Regions from separate parts of the Micromonospora sp. NPDC005087 genome, predicted to be linked through region 2. Evidence: predicted binding sites of a transcription regulator. Region 2 holds the regulator's gene; the other holds the start of a gene.
What was found. Region 2 encodes HrcA, which represses chaperone genes, less so after heat shock. Its sites were predicted from a motif close to GGTTNGCACNCTCNNNNNGAGNGTGCNAACC; they were not measured.
Positions count from the first base shown of each region.

Region 1 (5,083 bases), on a different contig from region 2:
GTTTTGGTTTAGGCGGGTTTGCGCATCTGGAGTTCGGTGAGTGCGGGGATGGTGGGGTGCGGGACGCGCACGCCGGTGTCGACGAAGCCGAGTCGTTGGTACGCCCGGTAGGCCCGGTCGTTGCCGACCACCACCTCCAGCATCAGCTCGGGCCGCCCGCACGACCGTGACCAGGCCGCCACCGCGTCGACCAGTTCGGCGAGCAGTCCACCGCCCCGCCAGGCGGGGGTCACGTAGACCGCGTAGATGACGGTGAGGCCGGTTTCGGTCGGGGTGGCCGTGCCTCCGGCGTGCCCGACCAGCCGGCCGCCCGGGTCGGCGACGAACTGCGCGGTGTCGGACCCGATCGAGGTGTACGCGACCCGGGCGGCGTAGTCGGCGTGCGGTCGGGCCGCCGCGTCGGCCAGGGTCTCCAGGAAGGCCAGCGGCGCGTCGGCGAGCATCTCCAGGCGCAGCGCCCGCATCCGTGCGGCGTCCGCCGGCAGGACCCGGCGAATCTTCGCCTGCCGTGGGGCGGCCCCGCGCGGATAGGTGGTCATGCCCGCATGCCTATCACAGCGTCGGGCGGCGACTCCGGCCGCGCCCGCCGCCGTCGGCCACCTTCGAACGGCCCGGTCACCGGGCGCCGCGCGCTGGACGCCCCGGACCGTTGTTCCGACATCCCGCTGCGCGGTCCACGCGCCCGGCGTCGCCCGTTCACGTCGCCTGCGGCAATCACCGGCGTGAATCTGGGTGATCGGAAACCGGGGCCGAGGGAACGGGGCCGGGGCGATCGGAATATGCCCGATTTGTGGTCGTGCGCGGCCGTCACTCCTCGTGTAGCGTGCGATTTCGGTCACCGTTTCAGCGGCCGTCATCGATCGCCGGAACGGTGGCCCGGAGGCGCCCGGCCCTGCCGCGCGCCGGGGCAGGCAACGCCGCGCAGAGTGAGGAAGTGCACCGTGGCACAGGGCACCGTTAAATGGTTCAACTCCGAAAAGGGCTACGGCTTCATCGCCGTCGACGGCGGTCAGGACGTGTTCGTCCACTTCTCCGCGATTGAGATGGACGGCTACAAGGCGCTGGACGACGGCCAGCGGGTGGAGTTCGACATCGCGCAGGGCCAGAAGGGCCCGCAGGCGGAGCGGGTGCGCGTCATCGCCTGAGTGGGCCGACGCCGGCTCGTCCCGGAGGGCCGGGGCTGCGTCACGCGGCCGGACCCTGGAAGATCGTGAACCATTCCAGCCGTTGCTGAGGAGGGTTCATGTCCGACCAGCCGCCCCCGGCCTCCCCACCCCCGGGTCAGCCCGACCCGTCCGGCCCGCACCCGGCCGCGTCAAGTCCTCCCGCTGGTGACCCGACCGCGCCATCCCCCTGGGGCCCGCCGCCGGGTGCCCCTCCCGGCTGGGATCCGAGCGTGCCGCCCGCCTGGGGGCCGCCACCGGGCGCGCCTCCGCAGGGTTGGGTGTTCCCGCCCACCGGCGGCTACCCGGTCGGCGCCGGGCCGTACGGCGGGCAGCCCTGGTACCCGGGACCCCCGGCCTCCGGGTGGTATCCGCCGGGCCTCGATCCGGCGGACCGGCTGGTCACCCCACCGGGGGCCGGGCTGGGCGCCTGGTTCGACCGGTGCGTCGGCGCGGTCCGGCGTGGCTGGCGACTGCTGCTGCCCATCCTGCTGCTCACGCAGGTGCTGCCGGCGGCGGTGCTGTCGGTGCTCTCGCTCGGGCTGGACCCGACCGCGAAGTGGGAGACGACCGCCGTCGAGGAGTCGACCTCCCTGCCGGACACCTTCTTCACCGACCTGGCGACCATGTTCCTGGTGCTCATCGGCGGCAGCCTGCTGATCGGGTTGGTGCAGGCCGTGGGCTGGGCGGCCGGCACCTGGGTGATCACCCGTCAGGCGGTCGGTGAGCCGGTCAGCCTGGGGGAGGCGCTGCGCTACGGCCTGCGCCGCGCGCTCGGGCTCTGGGGCTGGACGCTGCTGATCGGCGTGATCGTCGGCCTGGGCGTCTGCTTCTGCGTCCTCCCCGGCATCTATCTCGCCTTCGCGCTCAGCATGGCCGGGCCGGTCTATCTCTTCGAGCGGGAGAACCCGATCGGCCGGTCGTTCCGGATGTTCCACGACCGGCTGGGGCTGCTGCTGGGTCGGGTGGCGCTGGTGGCGGCGGCGCTGATCGTCGGCACTGTGGTCGCCGGCGTGCTGGAGGGGGTCGGCAGCGCCCCGTTCGGGGCCGACCCACTCGCCACCCCGGGTTCCGCGATCGGCGTGGTGCTGGTGATCGCCGTCGGCGCGGTGCTGGCCCTCCCCGTCCATCTCGCGCAACTGGTGGGGCTGCTGGTGACGTACGCCGAGCAGCGGGCCCATGAGGGGCCGGTGAACGGCGCCGGACTAGCCGCGGAACTCCGTTGACCGAGGCGTTCGTGCTTGCACTCGGCAGGGGAGAGTGCTAAACAAGTCATTGGCACTCGCATACCGTGAGTGCCAATGGTCGGGACGGTGGGGCCAGGGTCGCGCCGGCGCGGAGACGCCGGGGTGACACATGGCCGGTCGTCGCGGGCTATCCGGCCCGGCCGAAGGACGTCGTCGTCGCCAGGTGGCGACGTCCCAAGGTGCGTACACCAGGCGGCCCACCCGGGGCACACATCTCGGGTGGCCCGTGAGTGTCCAGGAGGACAACGCCGTATGGCCAAGATGATCGCGTTCGACGAAGAGGCGCGCCGCGGCCTCGAGCGGGGCATGAACCAGCTCGCCGACGCCGTAAAGGTGACCCTCGGCCCCAAGGGCCGCAACGTCGTGCTCGAGAAGAAGTGGGGTGCCCCCACCATCACCAACGATGGTGTGAGCATCGCCAAGGAGATCGAGCTCGAGGACCCGTACGAGAAGATCGGCGCTGAGCTGGTCAAGGAGGTCGCCAAGAAGACCGACGACGTTGCCGGTGACGGCACGACGACGGCGACCGTCCTGGCCCAGGCCCTGGTTCGCGAGGGCCTGCGCAACGTGGCCGCCGGCGCCAACCCGATGGCCCTGAAGCGGGGCATCGAGGCTGCGGTCGCGAGCGTCTCGGAGGAGCTGTCCAAGCTCGCCAAGGACGTCGAGACCAAGGAGCAGATCGCTTCCACCGCCTCCATCTCCGCTGGCGACAGCACCGTCGGCGAGATCATCGCCGAGGCGATGGACAAGGTCGGCAAGGAAGGCGTCATCACCGTCGAGGAGAGCAACACCTTCGGGCTGGAGCTGGAGCTCACCGAGGGTATGCGCTTCGACAAGGGCTACATCTCGGCCTACTTCATGACCGACCCGGAGCGCATGGAGGCCGTCTTCGACGACCCCTACCTCCTGATCGTCAACAGCAAGATCTCGTCGGTCAAGGACCTGCTCCCGATCCTCGAGAAGGTCATGCAGTCGGGCAAGCCGCTGCTGATCATCTCCGAGGACATCGAGGGCGAGGCCCTGGCCACCCTGGTCGTCAACAAGGTCCGGGGCACCTTCAAGTCCGTCGCCGTCAAGGCTCCGGGCTTCGGTGACCGCCGCAAGGCCATGCTCGCCGACATCGCCATCCTCACCGGTGGCCAGGTCATCAGCGAGGAGGTCGGCCTCAAGCTGGACGCCGTCGGCCTCGACATGCTGGGCCGCGCCCGCAAGGTCGTGGTGACCAAGGACGAGACCACCATCGTCGACGGTGCCGGCGACGCCGACCAGATCCAGGGTCGGGTCAACCAGATCCGGGCCGAGATCGACAAGAGCGACTCCGACTACGACCGTGAGAAGCTGCAGGAGCGGCTGGCCAAGCTGGCCGGTGGCGTTGCGGTGATCAAGGTCGGCGCGGCCACCGAGGTCGAGCTCAAGGAGCGCAAGCACCGCATCGAGGACGCCGTTCGCAACGCGAAGGCCGCCGTCGAGGAGGGCATCGTCCCGGGTGGTGGCGTCGCGCTGGTGCAGGCCGGCAAGACCGCCTTCGACAAGCTGGACCTGGTCGGCGACGAGGCGACCGGTGCCAACATCGTCAAGGTCGCGCTGGACGCCCCGCTGCGGCAGATCGCCGTCAACGCCGGCCTCGAGGGCGGCGTTGTGGTGGAGAAGGTCCGTAACATCGAAGCGGGTCACGGCCTCAACGCCGCCAACGGCGAGTACGTGGACCTGCTGGCCGCGGGCATCATCGACCCGGCCAAGGTGACCCGGTCGGCGCTGCAGAACGCCGCTTCCATCGCGGCGCTCTTCCTCACCACCGAGGCCGTCGTCGCGGACAAGCCGGAGAAGACCCCGGCTGCCCCGGCTGGCCCGGGTGGCGGGGACATGGACTTCTGAGTCCAGATCCGACACCGAACGGGGCGGGCCGCTGACGCGGTCCGCCCCGTTCGTCGTCAGGTGGGTAGCGGGCGCTGGTTGCGCCGCTTCTGCGCCCGGTCGTACGGCGGGGGCAGTTGGATCGGCGCGTCCACCATCTCCTGCGACTCCTCGGCCACCGGCTCGCCGTTGGTGGTCATCTCGGCCAACTGCTCGGCGTCGCCGTAGTCGAGCCGGTCGAGCGGCAGTTGGCCGGGGAGTTCGCCGACCGGTTTCCAGGTGACCTGCGGGCCGTCCTCGGTCTGGTCGTCATCCGTGGTCATGGCTGCCTCCTCTACCGAAACGGTAGGGGGCGTCGATGCCCGACGCGGGCGAATGGCACTATCTGAGTCTATATCCCATTCGCCCTTATTTGGCGTTCAGCGTCCGCCGGTACAGGAAGAAGACCCGCTCGATCCGGGCGCCGGCGCTGCCGGAGTAGAACGGCACCGGCCCCACCCAGCCGATCTGCGCCTGGTCCAGCCCCGCTTCCCGCTGATCGCGCAGGCAGCGACGCAGCAGCACCCCGCCGATGCCCGAACCCTCGGCGGCCGGCGCGGTACCCATCGGCCCGAACCAGCTCGGCCGAGACGAGCCGTAGGCGGCGAAGCCGAGCAGCTCGCCCGCCCGCTCCGCCACGTGGCATCCGGCGCCGTCGCGACCCACCGACCCGGCCAACTCGCCGTCCCACGCGCCGCCGAAGGTGGACCGGGCGAACGCCGCCAGCGCCGGAAGGTCCTCCGGCTCTGCCCGGCGTACCGTGATCCCCTGCCCGGCCAG
Region 1 is NZ_JBIALB010000004.1:275,720-280,802, forward strand. It holds gene ACFYPS_RS12360 (GNAT family N-acetyltransferase) at 9-539, opposite strand; gene ACFYPS_RS12365 (cold-shock protein) at 942-1,145, shown strand; gene ACFYPS_RS12370 (hypothetical protein) at 1,397-2,389, shown strand; gene groL (chaperonin GroEL) at 2,663-4,285, shown strand; gene ACFYPS_RS12380 (hypothetical protein) at 4,342-4,587, opposite strand; gene ACFYPS_RS12385 (GNAT family N-acetyltransferase) at 4,673-5,083, opposite strand, start outside.
Region 1: groL (chaperonin GroEL) is a predicted target of HrcA. The motif match lies at 2,437-2,467, and genes of this name have one in related genera.

Region 2 (5,083 bases):
CGCCGCCGGTCGGATAGCCGCCAGGGGGATAGCCCCCGGGTGGCGGAGGGTAGCCGCCCGACGGCGGTTGGTCACCGGTGGGCGGCGGATAGCCACCGGCCGGGGGATAGCCGCCCGGGCCGGGTGCCCCGGACAGTGGTGCGGTGGGTGGCTCGGCCGAGGAGGCCGGGCCGGGAGCGGCCGGCGGGTAGGTCGGCTCCGGCGGCTGATCGCCGGGGTCTCCCGCACCGGGAGGGCGAGGTGGTTCAGTCATGGATGTCACGGTAGGGGCCCGTGGCAACGCCCACCAGAGCGACACCGCCGGGCCAGCCTGTCTGAACGGACAGCGGCGGCCTTGATCATCGCGCTGGGGGGCACGCCGACGTAGACTGGCACTCGTTACAGTCGAGTGCCAGTACGGCCCGCCGGCCCCGCCGTGCCGGCGGCCGACGTGCGACAGGAGGTGCGGAGGATGGGTCTGGACGACCGCAAGCTCGCCGTGCTCCGCGCCATCGTCGAGGACTACGTCTCCACGCAGGAGCCGGTCGGCAGCAAGGCGCTGGTCGAGCGGCACCAGCTCGGTGTCTCCCCGGCCACGGTCCGCAACGACATGGCCGTGCTGGAGGAGGAGGGCTACATCCGGCAGCCGCACACCAGTGCCGGCCGGGTGCCCACCGACCGCGGCTACCGGCTCTTCGTGGACCGGCTGTCCCGGGTAAAGCCGCTCAGCCCGGCCGAGCGCCGGGCCATCGAGCGCTTCCTGGTCGGCGCGGTCGACCTCGACGACGTCGTGCACCGCACCGTACGGCTGCTCGCCCAATTGACCCGGCAGGTGGCCGTGGTGCAGTACCCGAGCCTGGCCCGCTCCTCGGTGCGCCATCTGGAGCTGGTGCCGATCTCCACCACCCGGCTGATGCTCGTCATGATCGCCGACACCGGGCGGGTGGAGCAGCGGCTGGTGGAGCTGCCCGGGCCGGTGCATCCCGACGACGTCACCGACCTGCGCCGACTGGTCAACGAGAAGCTCGCCGGCGCCCGACTGTCCGACACGCCGCCGCTGGTGCAGGCGCTGGTCGAAGAGGCGCCGTCCGAGCTGCGCCCGGCGATGACCACGCTCTCCACCGTGCTGCTGGAGACGCTGGTCGAGCGGCACGAGGAGCGCATCGCGCTGGCCGGCACCGCCAACCTCACCCGGGGCGGGCTGCTCGACTTCCAGGGCTCGCTGCGGCCGATCCTCGAGGCGCTGGAGGAGGAGGTCGTGTTGCTCAAGCTCATCGGCGAGACCGAGCCGAGCACGACCCGGGTGCTGATCGGCGACGAGAACGAGTTCGACAACCTGCGTGCCGCCTCGGTGGTCAGCACCGGGTACGGCCCGGGCGCCACCATCGTGGGTGGCCTGGGGGTGCTGGGGCCCACCCGGATGGACTACCCCGGCACCATCGCCACGGTGCGCGCCGTGGCACGCTACGTGGGCGAGTTGCTGGCCCAGAACTGACCAGTCAGGGCCGACGGCCGGCTGCGGCCGCCGACCGGCGCAACGCGAGACGAACATGAGGACACGGAACGCAGTGGCCAGGGACTACTACGGCATTCTCGGTGTGAGCCGGGAAGCCTCCGATGACGAGATCAAGCGCGCCTACCGCAAGCTGGCGCGCCAGTTCCACCCGGACGTCAATCCGGACCCGGAGGCTCAGGAGAAGTTCAAGGACATCAACGCCGCGTACGAGGTGCTCTCGGACGACCGGAAGCGGCAGATCGTCGACCTCGGTGGCGATCCGCTCGCCCCGGGTGGCGGCGGCGCCGGCGGCCCGGGTGGTCCGGGCGGCGCCGGCCCGTTCGTCGGGTTCCAGGACATCATGGACGCGTTCTTCGGCGGCGCGGCGGGTGGCGCGCGCGGCCCGCGCCCGCGGACCCGGCCGGGCGCCGACGCGATCCTGCGGCTGGAGCTGGACCTGCACGAGACGGCGTTCGGGGTCGAGGCGCCGATCACCGTCGACACCGCGGTGCTCTGCACCACCTGTTCCGGCGCCGGCACGGCCGCCGGCACCCACCTGGCCACCTGCGAGGCGTGCGGCGGCCGGGGCGAGGTGCAGTCGGTGCAGCGCACCTTCCTCGGCCAGGTGGTCTCCGCCCGGCCGTGCACCGTCTGCCAGGGCTACGGCACCACCATCCCGCACCCCTGCCCCACCTGCGCAGGCGACGGCCGGGTGCGCACCCGCCGTTCGCTGACCGTGAAGATCCCCGCCGGCGTCGAGGACGGCATGCGGATCCGGCTGGCCCAGCAGGGCGAGGTGGGCCCGGGTGGCGGCACCGCCGGTGACCTCTACGTGGAGATTCACGAGCGGCCGCACGACGTGTACTCCCGCAAGGGCGACGACCTGCACTGCCGGGTCACCGTCCCGATGACGGCGGCGGCGCTGGGCACCCGGCTGACCATCAAGACGCTGGACAGCGAGGAGACGGTCGACGTCAAGGCAGGCACCCAGCCCGCCAGCACGCTGCGGCTGCGCGCCCGCGGTGTGCCGCACCTGCGTGGCACCGGGCGGGGCGACCTCTACGTGCACCTGGACGTCCGGACGCCGACCAAGCTCGACCCGGACCAGGAGAAGATGCTGCGCGACTTCGCCAAGACCCGGGGCGAGGAGGTCGCCGAGCTGACCAAGCAGGGCGGCTTCTTCTCCCGGATGCGCGACGCGTTCAACGGCCACGCCTGACCGGCGCGGCTAGCCTGATCATCGTGTCCGCCCCACTGTTCCTGGTCGAGTCGCTGCCCACCGCCGACACGATGACCCTCGACGGTCCCGAGGGGCATCACGCCGCCACCGTGCAGCGGCTGCGGGTCGGCGAGGAGCTGCTGCTCGCCGACGGCCGGGGCGGCACGGCCGCCGCCGTGGTCACCGCCGTCGGCCGGGGCAGCCTGGAACTCACGATCACCTCTCGGGGATACGTGGACGCGCCCGTACCCCGGCTGGTGATCGTGCAGGGCATCGCCAAGGGCGACCGGGGAGAGCTGGCCGTGCAGGCGATGACCGAGGTCGGGGTGGACGAGATCGTGCCCTGGGCGGCGGTCCGCTCGGTCACCCAGTGGCGCGGCGACCGGGGCGTACGGGCCCGGGAGAAATGGGTGGCCACGGCCCGGGAGGCGGCCAAGCAGGCCCGCCGCCCCTGGTTGCCGGTGGTGGCCGGGGCGCCGGACGAGTCGACCGCCACGGTGACCCGCCGGATCGCCGGTGCCGCCGCCGGGTTCGTGCTGCACGAGGAGGCCGACGAACGGCTGACCGTCGCCGACCTGCCGCCGGCCGGGGAGATCGTCCTGGTGGTCGGCCCCGAGGGCGGCATCGCCCCGGCCGAGCTGACCGCTTTCCGCGAGGCGGGCGGCCGACCGGTCCGGCTCGGCCCTGCGGTGCTACGGACGTCCACCGCCGGGGTGGCCGCGCTCAGCGTGCTCGCCACCCGGCTCGGCCGCTGGTAGTCCGGGCTCGGAGCCGTTCCCACCCCCGAGGGCGACGCCCGCCCCGGCTGTCCTGCCCCCGACGTCCCAGCTCCCCCAACCACCCTGCCCGCGCCCTTTGCTCTGCTTCAACCACCGCAACACTTGCGGCCGTCGGGTGTTGCGCCCGTTGAAGCAGAGCAAAGGCGCGATGAGCAGGTCGGGCGACTCGACAACCGGCGGGTCCGGCTCGATCGCGGAACCGGCGGTCAGCTGCGCAGGTAGGAGGCGCCGTTGAGGTCGACGATGGTGCCGGACGCCCACTCGGCCTGGGGCGAGGCCAGCCAGTGCACCGCAGCGGCGATCTCCTCCGGCCGGGCCACCCGGTCGAACGGGCTCTGCGCCCGGATCGCCGCGCCCGGCTCACCGCGCAGGTGCTCGGTGGTCATGTCGGTCGCCACGAAGCCCGGCGCGACGGTGGCGACGGCGATGCCGTACGGCGCGAGCGCCACCGCGAGGGACTGGCCCAGCGCGTTCAGCCCCGCCTTGCTGGCGCCGTACGCCGGCTGCGACGGCTCGCCCCGGAACGCACCCCGGGATGAGACGTTGACGATCCGCCCGCCGCGCTCCCGCATGTGCTGGGCGGCGCACCAGGTGACGTTGCCGGCGCCGGTCAGGTTGGTCTCGAGCACCTGCCGCCAGCGCTTCTGCCACTGCTCGTAGGAGGCGCCGAAGATCGGGTGCGGGTCGTCCCGGTCGCCGTACACCCCGGCGTTGTTGACCAGCACGTCCAGGCCGCCCAGCAGTTCGGCGGCCCGGTCCACCATGGCCCGGACCTCGTCCGGGTCGGTGAGGTCGGCGCGGACCACCACGTGCCCCGCGCCGGGCAGTTGGGCGCGTAGCTCTTCAGCGGCGTCCGCGGAGTCGCGATGGTGGATGGCCACCCGGTCGCCGCCGGCCGCGAACGCCGTCGCCACCGCCCGGCCGATCCCGCGCGAGGCCCCGGTCACCAGTACCGCCCGATTCGTCACGCCGGACATCCTGCCGTAGCCGCCGCGGATGTCGGGACGGGACCCTTCCTTAGACTGCCCCGATGGGATCCGATTGCCTGTTCTGCCGCATCGTCGCCGGGGAGATCCCGGCCACCGTGGTCCGGGAGACCGCCACCACGCTCGCTTTCCGGGACATCGGCCCGAAGGCGCCGGTGCACGTCCTGGTGATTCCGAAGGAGCACTACGCCGACATCGCCACCCTCGCCCAGGGTGACCCGGCGCTGGCCGGGGAGGTGTTGGCCACGGCCGCCGCGGTCGCCGAGGACGAGGGGCTGCTCGGCGACGGCTTCCGGTTGATGTTCAATACCGGCGCGTACGGCGGCCAGGAGGTGTTCCACGCGCACGCGCACCTGCTCGGTGGCGCGCCGCTCGGCCCGATGCTCGCCCGGGACCTGGCGTGAGCACCGAGGCGGCGTCGACCCGAGTCGTGGACGAGCGGCTGGGCCGGCTGGTCCGCCGGGTGCAGGCCGACGCCCGGGTGCCGGCGGTGTCGGCGGCGCTGCACCGGGCCGACCGTCCGCTGTGGAGCTGCACCGTCGGCGGCACCGGCACCGACAGCCCGTTGGGGCCACGCACCCAGTTCCGGATCGGCTCGGTCACCAAGACTTTCACCGCGGTGCTC
Region 2 is NZ_JBIALB010000003.1:64,997-70,079, forward strand. It holds gene ACFYPS_RS08490 (DUF4870 domain-containing protein) at 1-253, opposite strand, end outside; gene hrcA (heat-inducible transcriptional repressor HrcA) at 452-1,474, shown strand; gene dnaJ (molecular chaperone DnaJ) at 1,548-2,693, shown strand; gene ACFYPS_RS08505 (16S rRNA (uracil(1498)-N(3))-methyltransferase) at 2,717-3,451, shown strand; gene ACFYPS_RS08510 (SDR family oxidoreductase) at 3,679-4,440, opposite strand; gene ACFYPS_RS08515 (histidine triad nucleotide-binding protein) at 4,503-4,862, shown strand; gene ACFYPS_RS08520 (serine hydrolase domain-containing protein) at 4,859-5,083, shown strand, end outside.